2 regions of the Roseixanthobacter pseudopolyaromaticivorans genome follow, and region 1 is predicted to be linked to the other one. Evidence: predicted binding sites of a transcription regulator. Region 1 holds the regulator's gene; the other holds the start of a gene.

Region 1 (5,957 bases):
TGACGAGCCAGCAGCCCTCTCCCCTTTCGAAAACGAGGTCGATGCGCGCGTAGGTCGGCAGAACGGGGGTGATCACAGAACCCCTCCTCTTGGGGTGGGGCGAAACGCGCTGCGTCTCGCCGGACATCAGAAACGCCAAAGGCCGCCCTCGCGGGGCGGCCCGACAAAAGGGGATTCTAATGATCGCGCGCGTGAGGTCAACAGAGCGCAGCCGTTAACGTGATCGTAACGACTTGGGGACAACGGCACATGAGTGCATTCCGACTCTGTGCGAGAGTCCGTGCATATTGTAGTTTGCTCGTGGCCGACCACGACATGTCGTGCGGTCCTGTTCCCCAAGTGACGTTGGGCCCTGCGAACCCGCGTGCGATGGCGCGCCTGGGTGCGGGAGAAGAGTCGAAGGAGGAGAGCGATGAGCTGGAACGACGAGCGCGTCGAACTCTTGAAGAAGCTCTGGGGCGAAGGGCTTTCCGCAAGCCAGATTGCCGGCGAGCTGGGCGGCATCACCCGCAATGCGGTGATTGGAAAAGTGCATCGTCTCGGCCTCTCCGGCCGGGCGAAATCGACAGTACCTGCAGCCCGTCCGCGCAAGGCCCGGCCTGAAACGCCCGTGAACAAGCCCGCGCCGCGTCCGCAGACGATCGGCAACACCGCCCTGGCTCCCGCATTGGAAGCCTTCGTGGCGCCCGAACCCGCGCCGCGTCCCGCCGGTGGAGACAATATCGTCGCCATGGGTCAGCGCTGCACCATCATGAACCTGACCGAAGGCACCTGCCGCTGGCCGATCGGCGAGCCGGGCACGGAAAGCTTCTATTTCTGTGGCGGGCGCAGCCTCACCGGCATGCCTTACTGCACGACCCATGCGCGGATGGCCTACCAGCCCACGCAGGATCGCCGGCGCGACCGGCGCGTCGCCCGCATCTGAGCGGCGACAGTCACGAAGGACATGCGCCGGCCGAGCGGATTTCGCCGGCGCACGCAAAGGATCGAAGAGATCGAGCCGGAAGGATCGCCGTCACCGACATGGGACGGCCAAAGCGTGCTTTTCGGCCCGCTTCGATGCAGCCCGCCGGCCGCGACGCGGTCATCCGCTGGAAACATAGGGGCCTCGAGCACAGCTCGGCCCCGGAGGGAAAGCCTCCGCCGCCGGCATATCGCCCGCGGGCTCCTCTAAAGCTTGCTCCGCAATGCCATCGCCCTGCGCGGCACTGCGATGGCCGGCTCGGACAGCCCATCGCAAGCCTTCGCCTGGAGCGAGCCCGGACCCGCGATCATCGGGCCCGGCTCTCGCATCCTTCCTCGGTGGGCCGCGCTCAATGCACGCGGGCGAACATCTCGTTGAACGAATAGCCCGCCCCCCGCACGGTGCGGATCGGATCCGACTGCCGGCCGCGGTTGATCGCCTTGCGCAGGCGCCCCACGTGGACATCCACCGTGCGCTCGTCGATATAGACGTCCTGGCCCCACACGCCGTCGAGCAATTGCTCGCGCGAGAACACCCGGCCGGGGCTCTGCATGAGAAATTCGAGCAGGCGGAATTCGGTCGGGCCGAGGTGGACCTCGCGGCCGGAGCGGTGAACCCGGTGGGTCTCCCGGTCCAGCTCGATGTCGCCGGCCCGCAGCAGGGTCGCGACATGCTCCGGCTTGGCCCGCCGCAGCAGCGCCCGCACCCGCGCCAGAAGCTCCGGCACGGAGAAGGGCTTCACCACATAATCGTCCGCCCCGGTCGCCAGGCCGCGCACGCGCTCGGTCTCGTCGCCGCGGGCGGTGAGCATGATGACCGGCAGCCGCTCGGTTTCCGGGCGGGTGCGCAAGCGGCGGCACAACTCGATGCCCGAAAGCCCCGGCAGCATCCAGTCGAGAATGACGAGGTCCGGCACGCTTTCGCGCAGCCGGGTCTCGCCTTCATCGCCTCGTCCGACGCTCTCGACGAAATAGCCTTCCGACTCCAGATTGTAGCGGAGCAGGAGGGTCAGGGGTTCCTCGTCCTCGATAATCAAGATACGCGCAGGCACGGATTTTACCCCTGAAGGCTATGCCCCGGGAAAGTCACGGTCGTCTCGCTTGAGACATCCGCCTTCGGGCGCTCGTCGGACAGCATCTGCCCCGAAACCATGTAATAGACGGTTTCAGCGATGTTCGTCGCGTGGTCGCCGATGCGCTCGATATTCTTGGCGCAGAACAGGAGATGCGTGCACACCGAGATGTTGCGCGGGTCTTCCATCATATAGGTGAGAAGTTCGCGGAACAGCGAGGTGTACATGGTGTCGATGCCGCTGTCGCGGACCCACACGTCCACCGCCTTCGCCTGGTCGTGGCTGGCATAGGCATCCAGCACTTCCTTGAGCTGCTCCAGCACCAGGTCGGACATGTGCTCGACGCCGCGCACCAGCTTCTGGGGGTGATATTCCCCCTCGATGGCGAGCACGCGCTTGCCGACGTTCTTCGCGAGGTCGCCGATGCGCTCCAGGTCGGAGGCGATGCGGATCGAACCCACGACATCGCGCAGGTCGCTCGCCACCGGCTGGCGCTTGGCGATGCAGAGGATCGCCTTTTCCTCGATCTCCCGCTGCAGCAGATCCACGCTCGTATCGAGCAGGATCACGCGCTGTGCGGACGCGGTATCGCGGCGGATCAGGGCATTGACGGCATCAGCCACCATGCGCTCCGACTGGCCACCCATTTCGACGACCTTGCGGCCGATCTCCTTCAGCTCGGCATCGAAGGCCGAGACGGTATGGTCGGACATCTCGCAGATCCTTGCTTGGTCAGCCGAAGCGGCCGGTGATGTAGTCGCGGGTCTTGATCTGCTTGGGGTTGGTGAAGATCACGTCGGACGGCGCGACCTCGACCAGTTCGCCCAGATAGAAAAAGGCGGTGATGTCGGCGCAGCGCGCCGCCTGCTGCATGTTGTGGGTCACGATGACGATCGTGAAGTCCTGCTTCAATTCGTCGATCAGATCCTCGATCTTCGAGGTGGAGATCGGATCGAGCGCCGAGGTCGGCTCGTCCAGCAGGATCACTTCCGGCTGCACGGCGATGGTGCGGGCGATGCACAGGCGCTGCTGCTGGCCGCCGGACATGCCGAGCGCCGAGGTGTGCAGGCGGTCCTTGGTCTCTTCCCAGATGGCGGCCTTGCGCAGGCAGCTTTCCACCCGCTCGTCCATCTTCGCCTTGCTGAGATTCTCGTGCAGGCGCACGCCGAAGGCGATGTTGTCGTAGATCGACATGGGGAACGGCGTCGGCTTCTGGAACACCATGCCGATGCGCGTGCGCACCACGGTGGGGTCCAGTTCCTTGCCGACAATGTTCACGCCGTCGAACATCACCCCGCCCTCGGCGCGCTGGCCGGGATAGAGGTCGTACATGCGGTTGAACACGCGCAGCAAGGTGGACTTGCCGCAGCCCGAGGGGCCGATCATCGCGGTGACGCGCTTTTCGGGGATCTCGAAATTGATGTTCTTCAGCGCGTGGTTCTGCCCGTAATAGAAATCGAGCTTCTCCACCTTGATCTTGGTGGGCGCCTGGACCGCATCGGGCTTGGCCGAGACGGAGGAGGAAATATTGAAGGTCGGATCCACTGCAGAGTTCATGTCAGCCTCATTCGGTCTCTGGTCGCCCGGTGGGCCGGCGTCCTGCCGGCCCGGGCGGTGATCTTGGGCGCCCTCTGGGCGGTGATCTCAGGGTGCCGGCTCAGCGCGTGCGCGCCAGCACCAGACGGGACACGACGTTCAGGACCAGAACGCCCACGGTGATGAGGAGCGCACCGGCCCAGGCCAGCGATACCCAATCGTCGAACGGGCTTCCGGCATATTGATAGATCGCGATCGGCAGGCTGGCCATGGGCTTGCTGAGATCCGTGGACCAGGAATTGTTGCCCAGTGAGGTGAACAGCAGCGGCGCCGTTTCACCCGCCGCGCGGGCGATGGCCAGCAGGATGCCGGTGACGATGCCGGCGCGCGCCGCCCGCCAGGTGATCATGATGACCACCTTCCACTGCGGCGCACCGAGCGCGAAGGCGGCTTCGCGCAGGCCCACCGGGACCAGGTTCAGCATGTCCTCGGTCGTGCGCACGATCACCGGGATGACCAGGATCGCCAGCGAGATGGCGCCGGCCCAGCCGGAGAAGCCGCCGAACGGCACCACCAGGAACTGGTAGATGAACAGGCCCACCAGGATGGAGGGGGCCGAGAGCAGGATGTCGTTCACGAAGCGGGCGGCGGAGCCGATCTTCGTGCCCTTGCCGTTCTCGGCGAGGAAGGTGCCCGCGAACAGGCCGATGGGACCGCCGATGGCCAGGGCGATGACGATCTGGATCAGCGACCCGACGATGGCGTTGAGCAGGCCGCCCCCCTGGCCGGGAGGCGCGGTGACCTTGGTGAAGACATTGAGGTTGAGTGCCGGAAGACCGCGGGAAATCAGGGTCCACAGGATCCAGGCCAGCAGGAAGATCGCGAAGATCGCGAAGCCCGTGGAGACGACCTTGATCGTGTAGTCCTTGGCGCGGCGTGCTGCGAGGGATGCCATGATTTTTGCCTCCCGGATCAATCGAGCCGCGAGCGCACGAGCGCACGGGACAGGGCAAGGACGATGAACGAGATCACGAACAGGATGAAGCCGAGCTGCAGCAGCGAGGTCAGCTTGAGCGAGCCGATGGAGGCCTCGGGGAACTCGTTCGCGATGGTCGAGGCGATGGTCGCGCCGGGCGCGAACAGGGAGGCCGAGAGGCGGGTCGCATTGCCGATCACGAAGGTGACGGCCATGGTCTCGCCGAGCGCGCGCCCGAGGCCCAACATCACGGCGCCGACCATGGCGGTCTTGCCGTAGGGCACCGAGACGTTCTTATAAACCTCGAAGGTGGTGCCGCCGACGCCGTAGGCGGATTCCTTGAGCATCGGGGGCACCGATTCCAGGGTCTCGACGAACATGGCGGTGATGAAGGGGATGATCATCACGGCCAGGATCACGCCGGCTGTCAGCATGCCCGAGCCGAGCGGCGGCCCCATGAACAGGGCGCCGATGACCGGCAGCGGGCCGAGCCATTCGATCAGCGGGGGCTGCACATAGGCGGCCACCAGCGGGACGATGACGAAGAAGCCCCACATGCCGTAGATGATGGAGGGCACCGCCGCGAGCAGCTGAACCGCGACGCCGATCGGCCGCTTCAGGGGCTGCGGGGCGATTTCGGTGAGGAAGAAGGCGATGCCGAAGGAGAGCGGCAGGGCCACGATGACCGCGATCACGGCGCTGAAGATCGTGCCGTAGATCATCACCAGGGCGCCGAAATTCTCGGTCACCGGGTTCCAGGAAGAGGACCACAGGAATTCGAGGCCGAAGTGCCGAAGCGCCGGCAGGCCGCCTTCGAACAATTGGGCGATGATCAGGCCCAGCAGGATCAGGACGAAGAAGCCGCTCGCCCACAATGCGGCGACAAAGATGCGGTCGGCGACTGCCCCGACACCCTTTGCCTCGCCGATGGGAATGATCCCGTCCGACCTCAGTTTATCGACCGTTGCGTCCATCGCCCGATGATCCCCAAATCCCGCGCGCCGCACAGCTCGCGCTCATGAAAACAGATCGCGCGGACGACACGCGCACGTCTGCCGCGCGCACCATCGTCCCCGGGATCCATCCCGTTCCAGGATGCCGGCCGGCTGCCGGACCCCGATCGAATTCGCTTTGTGCCGACGCCCCAGGGCCGCCACGTTGAAACCTCGGCCCGGTCGCCCGCCGCCAGTACAGGCCGCGTCGGCGCCTCGCCGGTTGAACCGCCTTTTCCGCCGCGCGATCCGGCCGCACCGCGCACCGAAGCACCGCGCCACGGGGCGCCACAGGCGGGCCGCCTTGCGGCAGACGCCCCTTCGGGCAAGCCGCTCAGGCAACATCGCATCGTGCAAACGGCGCCCAGCCGCCGTGACGGTTTCTCGGGCGCCATCGCCAGGGCTGCCGTATCGGCA
Region 2 (5,957 bases), 1.7 Mb from region 1:
TGGCCGTGCAGGGCGCCGCCGCCAGAAGGATGAGGCCGGCGATATAGCTATCGATCTGGTCGGCTGGCAGGTAGGGTCGGAACAGATAGCCGATGAACAGCCAGCCGAGGAACGCCATGGAGAACGGCTTCACCGCCCAGTTCACCAGCAGCGTCACCGAGATTCCGCGCCAGTGCCGGCCGACCTCCTTGAGCGCGGCAAAGTCGATCTTGACCAGCATGGGCACGATCATCAGCCATATGAGGATGGCTACCGGCAGGTTGACCCGCGCCACTTCCAGCGCCCCGATGGTCTGGAACACGGACGGCGCCAGCGCGCCAAGCGCGACGCCGGCGATGATGCACAGGAACACCCAGAGAGTGAGATAGCGTTCAAACACGGACACGGTGCGGGATCTCCCAAGGCCGCCAGCTGCGGCCGATTGCGGCGAGAGCGTGGGCGCGGTCTGTTTCAGGACGACGACAGTTCACGCGGCCTGTCCCGAGAGTGTGAGGTCCGTCGCTCCCTCCATTTTCCCGATCTCGCCGATGCGCTCCTTGAGCGAAGCAAGATCGAGCTGCTCAAATGGCAGGTTGACGAAGGCGGAGATACGCCCGGCGAGCCGACGGTAGGTGGCAACGAAGGCAGCCTTCTGCTCAGCTTCGGTTCCCTTCACCCGGATCGGGTCGGGCAGACCCCAATGGGCCTGTAGCGGATGACCGGGGAAGGCAGGGCAGATTTCCCCAGCTGCGGCGTCGCAGGTAGTGATGACGAAATCCATCTGGGGCGCATCCGGCCTGGCGAACCCATCCCAGCTCTTGGAGGCGAGGTTCGTCGTGTCGTAGCCGAGCGAGTCGAGCAGATCGATAGCCATCGAGTGCGGCTTGAGCTTCGGCCGACTGCCGGCCGAGTAGGCCTTGAAGCGGCCTCGCCCCTCGCGGTTGAGCAACGCCTCCGCGATCAGCGACCGTGCCGAGTTGGCCGAGCAGACCAGCAGAACATTGTAGACGCGATCATTCCCAGCGGCAGGACGCAGCTGTGGAAAGGCCGCGGGGCCGGTCCCGCACCGGGGGGAGACGGCAAAACCCATCTCCGCCATCAGTTGGCTCAGCACAGGGCCCGCTGTGGACAAGCTGACGGCATAGATGATGGACCGTCCCTCGCGCCGCGACGTGACAAGGCCGGCACGCTCCAGCACGCCGAGGTGCACCGACATGGTATTGTGCGCTACCGCCAGCAGGCGGGCGATGTCGCCCGCCTGAAGGCCATAGGGCACATAGCGCAGCAGAAGACGATAAGTCTCGAAGCGCGTGCCTTGGGACAGCGCATCGAAGATCCGCGTGGCGTCTTCCCCATTCAGCTTCGTCTCGTCCATCTTGTCTCACCGTTCGAATGCTGCTCACGCGTCAGCCCAAGTGCCTCAGGCGCCGCCCTTGAAGGTCCTGGCCCAATAGTCCTTGACCTGCTGGACCAGAGCCGGCGGCAAGGGAACATAGCCGAGCTCGGACGCAAATTTCTCGCCCTCGCCCAGGGCGAAACGCCAGAACTCGAAGGCGGCTTGGCTGTTCGCCGGCACCTTCGGCTCGCGGTACATGAGAGCGAAGGTGGTCGCCGCAATAGGATAGGCATCCTCGGCGGGGGAATCGGTGATGACGACGAAAAAGTCCTTGGCGCCGGCCCAATCGAAGCTCAGCGCCGCCGCCTGGAACGCCGCCGCGCTGGGTGCGATGAACTTGCCAGCACGGTTCTGGACGAGGCCATAGGCCAGCTTCACCTGCACCACATAGGTGTATTCGACATAGCCGATGGCATTCGGGACCCGCTTGACCTCGGTCGAGACCCCTTCGTTACCGCGCGCGCCATACCCCACCGGCCAGGCGACTGCGCTGCCTTCGCCGACCTGCTGCTTCCACTCCGGGCTCGCCTTGGCAAGGTAGGACACCCAGTTGAACGTGGTTCCAGATCCATCGGAACGGTGCACCACCACGATCTTCGCGTTGGGCAGCTTGACGTCGGGATTGAGGGCCCTGATGGCGGGATCGGACCAGGTCGTGACCTTGCCGAGATAGATGTCAGCGAGAAGGGCGCCGGTGAAGCGGAGCTGGCCGGGCCCCACGCCGTCCACGTTGAACACCGGAACGACGCCACCGAACACGATGGGGAACTGGCCGAGGCCATATTTCTCCAGTTCTTCCGGCTTCAGCGGCTTGTCGGACGCGCCGAAATCCACCACCCCGTCCTTAATACGGTTGACGCCGGCCGACGAACCCACCGACTGGTATCCTACGATGTGGCCTGTGCGCTCACGAAACGCCTCCGCCCATTTCCAGATGATCGGATAGGCGAAGGTGGAGCCGGCACCCCGCACCTCCGCGGCGCGCGCCGGAGGCGCGAACATCGACAGGGCCGCGAGCGTCGCCGCAGCTGTCCAGACAAGAATGCGATTCACGGCTGGCCTCCCTTGGGTCCTAGCGACATATCGCTGGAAACAGATAGCTCCATACGAGTCATTATGTCGATAGGAGTGGACAGATCGCTATATGGCCTTCATGTCACTCTTGTGACGCCATTTACGTCGCGCCAATCGCAGCGATAGTATAAATTATCGATATGTCGATACAAATGGAAATGATGTAATGTAGAGACGGAATGCTCGCGAGGTTGAGAGGCAAATTTGTTCGGGAGGAGAAATGAATAATAGGCGCTTCATATGGACTTTATATAAGTAATATACGTCAATCGAAGTCGGATAGCCTCTCAAAAATTGCAATCAACCATGGACAATTGCCACGATGTCCATATGATTTACATGAAATAAAGCCAACCATAGCCTAGAACTACGTTGCGTCATATTCGATAAAATCTCTGTTGATTCAGGAATATCGCTCGATATACACAAATTGTCATGAATTTGTTACATAACATGCTTAGAGCCCGTGAGGCTAGGTGAGCATCAGAAGCCCTAGCGGCACTGTCCAGGGAGACGGCATCCTCATGAAGATCATCACTCTCGCGAGCGCCCTCGCGCTGCTCGCTACCGGCGCGGCCTTCAACGGCGCCGCTGCCCAGGCACTGGTCAAGGTCGACGGGTCGTCCACGGTATTCCCCGTGACCGAAGCCATGGCGGAGGAATTCCAGAAGGCGAACAAGGATATCAAGGTGACGGTCGGCATCTCCGGTACCGGCGGCGGCTTCAAGAAGTTCTGCCGCGGAGAGATCGACATCTCTGACGCCTCGCGCCCCATCACCTCCGCCGAGCAGAAGGCCTGCAAGGAAGCCGGCATCGAGTATATCGAATTGCCGGTCGCCCTTGATGCGCTCACGGTCATCGTCCACCCGTCCAACACCTGGGCGAGCGAGATGACGGTTGCGGATCTGAAGAAGATCTGGGAGCCCGAGGCCCAGGGCAAGATCACCAACTGGAAGCAGGTCCGCGACAGCTACCCGGATCGGCCGCTGGTGCTCTACGGCGCGGGCGTCGACTCAGGCACTTACGACTATTTCACCGCCGCCATCGTCGGCAAGGAGCATTCCAGCCGCGGCGACTTCACCGCATCGGAGGATGACAACGTGCTGGTCCAGGGCGTGGCGGGCGATCCCAACGCCCTCGGCTTTTTCGGCCTTGCTTACTATGAAGAGAACACCGGCAAGCTGAAGGCGGTGAAGATCAAGGTCGATGACGCCGCGCCCGCCGTGGAGCCGTCGGTCGAGAACGCCCGCACCGGCAAGTACCAGCCTCTGTCGCGGCCGATCTTCATCTACGTGAACAAGAAGGCGGCCGAAACCCGTCCGGAGGTGGCGAAGTTCGTTGAGTTCTACCAGGACCCGAAGCACGCGGTCGAGCTGGTCAAGGAAGTCGGCTATGTGCCGCTGCCCGAGGCCGCCCTGAAGGTGTTCCAGGAGCGCTTCAAGAAGCGTGAGATCGGCACCGGCTTCACCGGGTCCAAGGTCGGCGTCTCCGTCGAGGATCTCGTCAAGGAAAAGCTCGTCTACTGACAGGTGATCTTGAGGGACCTGAGGGAGGTGCTCCGGCGCCTCCCTCCATTCAGGTGAGGGTTGGACGTGGTCGCACCGGTGTCTCCAGACTCAAGAACAGGCCGGTTGCGCCTGACGGTTTCTCCGGTCTTCCTGGCGCGACGCCGGGTGGTGGACCGCATCATGCGCGTTGTCCTGTTTCTCAGTGCCGCACTCTCTGTCCTGGTCACGGCGGGCATCGTCTACGTCCTCCTGTCCGAAAGCCTGAAATTCTTCGCACAGGTGTCGATCATCTCCTTCCTGACCGACACACAATGGACGCCGGTGTTTCAGGACAAGCACTTCGGCATCATGACTCTGGTATCCGGTACTTTGGTGAGTTCGCTCATCGCCCTGCTCGTCGCGATTCCAGCCGGTACCGTGCTCGCAATCTATCTGTCGGAGTTCGCGCGGCCACAGGTGCGCGAGACCATCAAGCCGTTTCTGGAGCTTATCGCAGGCGTGCCCACTGTGGCATTCGGCTATTTCGCTCTTTTGTTCCTCACGCCCATCTTCCAGATCTTCATTCCCGGGCTGGCGGGCTTCAACCTGCTCGTGCCGGGCATCGTCATGGGCATCATGATCCTGCCCTACATCGTTTCCGTGAGCGAGGACGCCATGCGCGCGGTCCCTGCGGAACTGAGGGAGGGGGCCTATGCGCTGGGCTTCACGCGGCTCCAGACGGCGACGCGGGTGGTGATCCCCGGCGCCTTCTCCGGGGTGACGGCGGCCTACATCCTCGGCATGTCGCGGGCGGTGGGCGAGACCATGGTGGTGGCCATTGCTGCGGGCCAGCAGGCGAAGCTCGCCCTGAACCCTCTGGAGGGCGCAGCCACGATCACCTCCTATATCGTCCAGATCAGCCTCGGCGACGTGCCACATGGCTCCATCGCTTATCTCACCATCTTCGCGGCGGGCATGACGCTGTTCCTCATGACTTTCGCCTTCAACATTCTCGCCTTCTGGCTCCGCCAGAAATACCGTGAAGTCTATTGAGGGGATGGCCGTGAAGCCGCTCGCCGCTCAACCCTCCCGCCGCCTCTCCGACGCGGAAATCGTCGCTCGGGCGCATCGGTCCGACCGCAATTTCGCGATCCTGGGCCTCAGCGTGCTCGTCATTTCCATGATCGTTCTGCTGTCGCTCATCGTGGACTTCATGGTGGACGGGCTTGGCCGCATTGATCTTGATTTCCTGACGAGCTTCCCCTCCCGACGCGCTTCGGAGGCCGGCATTCTGTCCGCCTGGGTCGGCACCACGCTGGTGATGCTGGTGACGACGGCGCTGGCGGTGCCGCTCGGCGTCGCAGCAGGCCTCTATCTTGAGGAATATGCGCCGCGGAACTGGATCACCCATCTCATCGAAATCAATGTGACCAATCTCGCGGGCGTGCCCTCCATCATCTATGGGCTGCTCGCCCTCGGCCTGTTCGTGCAGAGCTTCGCCATGGGCCAGACGATTCTAGTTGCGGGCATCACGCTGGCGCTTCTCATCCTGCCCATCATCATAGTCGCCACACGCGAGGCGGTGCGCTCCATCCCGCTCGAGATCCGCGAGGGCGCCTATGCGCTTGGCGCCGACAAATGGCAGACGGTGAGCGGCTACATCCTGCCCACCGCGCGTCCCGGCATCCTCACGGGTGCCATCGTCGGTATGTCACGGGCCATCGGCGAGACCGCGCCCATCATCACCATCGGCGCGCTCACCTTCATCGCCTTCCTGCCGCCTTCACCGGTCCAGGACACCTTTCCGTTCATCAATTTCAACTGGCTCAACTCGCCGTTCACGGTGATGCCGATCCAGATGTTCAACTGGGTTTCACGTCCCCAGGCGGCGTTCCACGTGAACGCAGCAGCAACCGGTCTCATTCTGCTGCTTATGACGCTGCTGATGAATGCGATCGCCATCTGGCTGCGCTACAAGATCCGCCGGAGCATGCGCTGATGCTGCAGCCCGGCCTTTCGGA

The links. The regulator PhoB, encoded in region 1, activates phosphate uptake and scavenging genes when phosphate is short. The targets are predictions, from matches to a motif close to TGTCATNNANCTGTCAT.
Region 2: the regulator PhoB is predicted to act here: its motif matches at 2,529-2,545, upstream of pstS (phosphate ABC transporter substrate-binding protein PstS).

The regions. Positions count from the first base shown of each region.
Region 1 covers NZ_CM195539.1:3,352,352-3,358,308, forward strand. Annotated here, with positions in the region: gene V5F68_RS15905 (aspartate aminotransferase family protein) at 1-76, opposite strand, end outside; gene V5F68_RS15910 (GcrA family cell cycle regulator) at 413-925, shown strand; gene phoB (phosphate regulon transcriptional regulator PhoB) at 1,314-2,015, opposite strand; gene phoU (phosphate signaling complex protein PhoU) at 2,021-2,749, opposite strand; gene pstB (phosphate ABC transporter ATP-binding protein PstB) at 2,769-3,593, opposite strand; gene pstA (phosphate ABC transporter permease PstA) at 3,694-4,527, opposite strand; gene pstC (phosphate ABC transporter permease subunit PstC) at 4,545-5,522, opposite strand.
Region 2 covers NZ_CM195539.1:1,625,513-1,631,469, forward strand. Annotated here, with positions in the region: gene arsB (ACR3 family arsenite efflux transporter) at 1-385, opposite strand, end outside; gene V5F68_RS07860 (arsenate reductase/protein-tyrosine-phosphatase family protein) at 467-1,354, opposite strand; gene pstS (phosphate ABC transporter substrate-binding protein PstS) at 1,400-2,428, opposite strand; gene V5F68_RS07870 (PstS family phosphate ABC transporter substrate-binding protein) at 2,974-3,975, shown strand; gene pstC (phosphate ABC transporter permease subunit PstC) at 4,081-4,989, shown strand; gene pstA (phosphate ABC transporter permease PstA) at 4,976-5,935, shown strand; gene pstB (phosphate ABC transporter ATP-binding protein PstB) at 5,935-5,957, shown strand, end outside.